2 regions of the Anoxybacillus suryakundensis genome follow, and region 1 is predicted to be linked to the other one. Evidence: a T-box and tRNA genes for the amino acid it is inferred to sense, from the RefSeq annotation. Region 1 holds a T-box; the other holds one or more tRNA genes.
The links. The T-box of region 1 lies ahead of leuS (leucine--tRNA ligase). A T-box ahead of a tRNA ligase gene usually reads a tRNA of that ligase, here a tRNA-Leu.
Positions count from the first base shown of each region.

Region 2: it has a tRNA-Leu gene. The T-box ahead of leuS (leucine--tRNA ligase) is inferred to sense a tRNA for this amino acid. The anticodon was not compared.

Region 1 covers NZ_LIOK01000001.1:200,153-202,531, forward strand. Annotated here, with positions in the region: gene leuS (leucine--tRNA ligase) at 1-1,387, opposite strand, end outside; T-box leader at 1,450-1,662, opposite strand; partial or broken gene ASC42_RS00965 (ISLre2 family transposase) at 1,861-2,379, opposite strand, start outside.
Region 2 covers NZ_LIOK01000033.1:3,485-5,863, reverse strand. Annotated here, with positions in the region: tRNA gene ASC42_RS13410 (tRNA-Asp) at 3-78, shown strand; tRNA gene ASC42_RS13405 (tRNA-Phe) at 84-159, shown strand; tRNA gene ASC42_RS13400 (tRNA-Thr) at 197-272, shown strand; tRNA gene ASC42_RS13395 (tRNA-Tyr) at 278-362, shown strand; tRNA gene ASC42_RS13390 (tRNA-Trp) at 367-440, shown strand; tRNA gene ASC42_RS13385 (tRNA-His) at 450-525, shown strand; tRNA gene ASC42_RS13380 (tRNA-Gln) at 543-617, shown strand; tRNA gene ASC42_RS13375 (tRNA-Gly) at 623-694, shown strand; tRNA gene ASC42_RS13370 (tRNA-Cys) at 706-779, shown strand; tRNA gene ASC42_RS13365 (tRNA-Leu) at 790-875, shown strand; tRNA gene ASC42_RS13360 (tRNA-Leu) at 927-1,011, shown strand; gene ASC42_RS13355 (GH1 family beta-glucosidase) at 1,287-2,379, shown strand, end outside.

The DNA.
Region 1 (2,379 bases):
ACTCTCCTGTGCCCGACGGTTTAATTTCATCTGTCTTTGGCAATACGAGCGGCAATTGTTCTTCTGGCACTGGCGTCATCGTACCGTCTTCCCAATGGATAATTGGAATCGGTTCGCCCCAATAACGTTGGCGGCTAAATAGCCAATCGCGAAGGCGATACGAAACTTTTTTCTCACCTTTTCCATTGGCCTCTAGCCATTCGATCATTTTTTTCGTTGCTTCTTCTTTATTTAAACCGTTTAAGAAATCAGAGTTCACATGTTCCCCGTCGCCTGTGTATGCTTCTTTTGAAATATCACCACCGGCAACGACTTCTTTAATTGGCAAATTGAATTTTTTCGCAAATTCATAATCGCGTTCATCATGCGCTGGCACTGCCATAATGGCGCCTGTACCGTAGCCCATTAACACGTAATCTGCGATCCAAATTGGCAATTTTTCACCATTAGCCGGATTGATCGCATATGCTCCGGTAAATACACCTGTTTTTTCTTTCGCTAAATCGGTGCGCTCAAGATCGCTTTTGCTTTGAATTTGTTTTAAATAAGCTTCAACCGCTTCTTTTTGCTCAGGTGTTGTAATTTTTTCAACGAGCGGATGTTCAGGGGCAAGCACGGCATAAGTTGCACCAAATAACGTATCTGGACGCGTTGTAAACACCGTAAACGTTTCATCGTGTCCATCGACTTGAAAATGAATATTTGCTCCTTCTGAACGACCAATCCAGTTGCGTTGCATTTCTTTTATACTTTCAGGCCAGTCTAATTCTTCTAAATCTTCAAGTAAACGGTCCGCATATGCCGTAATGCGAAGCATCCATTGTTTCATCGGCTTACGAATGACTGGATGTCCCCCGCGCTCGCTTTTTCCATCGATCACTTCTTCATTCGCTAATACCGTTCCTAATGCTGGGCACCAATTGACCGGCACTTCATCCATATACGCTAATCCTTTTTCATATAGCTTTAAGAAAATCCATTGTGTCCATTTGTAATAGTTCGGATCGGTCGTGTTCACTTCTCGATCCCAGTCATATGAAAAACCGAGCGATTTAATTTGACGGCGGAAGTTGTTAATATTTTTTTCCGTAAATTCCGCTGGATCATTTCCGGTATCAAGCGCATACTGCTCAGCTGGCAATCCGAACGCATCCCACCCCATTGGATGCAACACGTTATATCCTTGCATGCGCTTCATGCGCGCTAAAATGTCCGTTGCTGTATATCCTTCTGGGTGACCAACATGCAAACCTGCCCCTGATGGATACGGGAACATGTCGAGCGCATAAAACTTTCGCTTTCCGTCATCTTCTGTCGTTTGAAACGTTTTATTTTCTTCCCAATACTTTTGCCATTTTTTCTCGATTTCACGATGATTAAAACTCACGTGACAAACCTCCTTTTGATCCATTTTTAACAAAAATGAAAAACAAAAAACCTCCCATCCCAAAAAGGGACGAGAGGATTCTCCCGCGGTACCACCCTTGTTAGCGCACGAATCGTACGCTCACTTTCATCATTAACGCAGATTCACGACGCACGCTACTTCATTCGCATACGCGACTCCAAGGCGAGTTCGTAAACAAACTTCGGTTGACTCGCACCACCCGTCAACTCTCTGCCGACCATTTGTTTACTACTACTCCTTTTCACCGTCATTTCCATTATTTCATTATACACATTATTTTAAAAAATTTACACCCTCGTTGCAAGTGTATTTAAGTATGGGTTTGAGTCAAGACTTTGTGGGAGATTTTTTTCTCGACCGATTTTTTTGGTTATATATGGTTTTATGGACTTGTTTCATGTAAGCGCTTTTATCTACTCTTATCCTGTAGGTATGTGCCTATATCTGTGTTTTTAAAAACCTTTCAATGCTTGCAATACCTCGTAAATCGGTGCCCCTGAAGATTGCAAAGGTATGAGATATGATGTCGTACCACTTCTGCCATTTGCGTTTGCACGCGCTTCAGTGCCTTTCTCACGATCGTTTCTCGTTTCGTTTCTTCTCGTTCTTCCACGCCATACATCACCCCACGGCGTGTCCGAATGAGTAACGTATCTTTTATCGCGACGATCGCTCGCAACATCGCTTCAATTCCTGCATCCCTCCAGCTTCGACCGTTTTTACTTCGTTTCGCAAACACATGCATCGTTCCTTCCGCACTCCCCATCGCTCTCATGTTTGTCGTGTCGATCCCTTTTTCCTTCAGCCATATGCGATAGTCACGCAAACATCCTGGCATCTCCTCGATTCGACGAACAAGCGCCTCGAGTTGCTTTTCCTTCTCCCCATGTTCTAGCGTACCGATGGCACTTGTGAGTTCTCGTAACACCCCCTCTTCATCCCATGACGCGAATGTTTTTCGAATCGCCCGA
Region 2 (2,379 bases), on a different contig from region 1:
TTGGTCCCGTAGTGTAGTGGTTAACATGCCTGCCTGTCACGCAGGAGATCGCGGGTTCGAGTCCCGTCGGGACCGCCATATGTGGCTCGGTAGCTCAGTCGGTAGAGCAAAGGACTGAAAATCCTTGTGTCGGCGGTTCGATTCCGTCCCGAGCCACCATTTTGAATAATGTCGGCTTAGTTCGAATATATAATGTGCCGGCTTAGCTCAATTGGTAGAGCAACTGACTTGTAATCAGTAGGTTGCGGGTTCAAGTCCTGCAGCCGGCACCATCTGCGGAGGGGTAGCGAAGTGGCTAAACGCGGCGGACTGTAAATCCGCTCCCTTTGGGTTCGGCGGTTCGAATCCGTCCCCCTCCACCATTTTAGGGGCATAGTTTAATGGTAGAACAGAGGTCTCCAAAACCTCCGGTGTGGGTTCGATTCCTACTGCCCCTGCCAAAAAATATGGCGGCTATGGCGAAGTGGTTAACGCACCAGATTGTGGCTCTGGCATTCGTGGGTTCGATTCCCACTAGTCGCCCCATATAAACTTTAAAACATTGGGGTATAGCCAAGCGGTAAGGCAACGGACTTTGACTCCGTGATGCGTTGGTTCGAATCCAGCTACCCCAGCCATATATGCGGAAGTAGTTCAGTGGTAGAACACCACCTTGCCAAGGTGGGGGTCGCGGGTTCGAGTCCCGTCTTCCGCTCTTCATTTCATGGCGGCATAGCCAAGTGGTAAGGCAGAGGTCTGCAAAACCTTTACCACCGGTTCGAATCCGGTTGCCGCCTCCATTTTTTATGCGCCGGGGTGGCGGAATTGGCAGACGCACAGGACTTAAAATCCTGCGGTAGGTGACTACCGTGCCGGTTCGAGTCCGGCCCTCGGCACTGAAAAATATTGACAAAATAAGGCGATATGTTACAATTTAATTGTCTCATGCCGATGTGGCGGAACTGGCAGACGCGCACGACTCAAAATCGTGTGGGGTAGCCCCCCGTGTGGGTTCGACTCCCACCATCGGCACTATAAGGATTCCTGTTGATTACAGGAATCTTTTTTTATTTCCTCCTATCTTATCCATTTCTTCTCGATTATTTTAGCTTACCCTTTAATATACATAACGAAAATTTTCGTAGAAAAAACAACTTTATCGAACAACTAATCATATTTTTTTGTGAAAATAAAAGATTTTATTGACTTTATCCGCTAATTTTTATTATGATTAAGTTACGAAACAAATGAAAGAAAGCGCTTTTTCAATGATTTATTAACGAAAATTTTCGTAGGAGGTTCGAAAAATGCTTCAGTTTCCGAAAGATTTCATCTGGGGAGCCGCTACTTCATCGTATCAAATTGAAGGAACGGCGACTGGAGGAGATAAAATTTATTCGATTTGGGATCACTTTTCTCGTATCCCTGGTAAAGTAGCAAATGGGGATAATGGGGATATCGCAATTGATCATTACAATCGTTATATTGATGATGTCGCATTAATGAAAGCGCTTCATTTAAAGGCGTATCGATTTTCGACGAGTTGGGCGAGACTGTATACGGAAACGCCTGGTAAGTTTAATGAGAAAGGTTTAGATTTTTATAAACGTCTTGTACATGAATTGTTAGAAAACGATATTGAGCCAATGTTGACAATTTATCACTGGGATATGCCGCAAGCTCTTCAAGAAAAAGGTGGATGGGAAAATCGTGATATTGTTCATTATTTTCAAGAATACGCTGCTTTCCTTTATGAGAATCTTGGGGATGTCGTGAAAAAATGGATTACTCATAACGAACCATGGGTTGTCACTTATTTAGGGTACGGGAATGGTGAACATGCGCCAGGTATTCAAAACTTTACATCATTCTTAAAAGCTGCTCATCATGTTCTTCTTTCTCATGGCGAAGCAGTAAAGGCGTTTCGAGCGATTGGTCCGAAAAATGGAGAAATTGGTATTACGTTGAATTTAACTCCTGGATATGCGTTTGACCCACAAGATGAAAAAGCAGTTGACGCAGCGAGAAAATGGGACGGTTTTATGAATCGTTGGTTTTTAGACCCTGTGTTTAAAGGACAATATCCAAAAGATATGTTAGAAGTGTATAAAGATTACTTACCAAATATTTATCAAGAAGGAGATTTACAAACGATCCAGCAGCCGATCGACTTTTTCGGATTCAATTATTACTCAACGGCGACATTAAAAGACTGGAAAAAGGGTGAACGTGAACCAATCGTATTTGAGCATGTAAGTACAGGAAGACCAGTGACAGATATGAATTGGGAAGTGAATCCGAACGGTTTGTTTGATTTAATGATACGATTGAAAAATGATTATGGCGATATTCCGTTATACATTACTGAAAATGGTGCTGCATACAAAGATTGTGTCAATG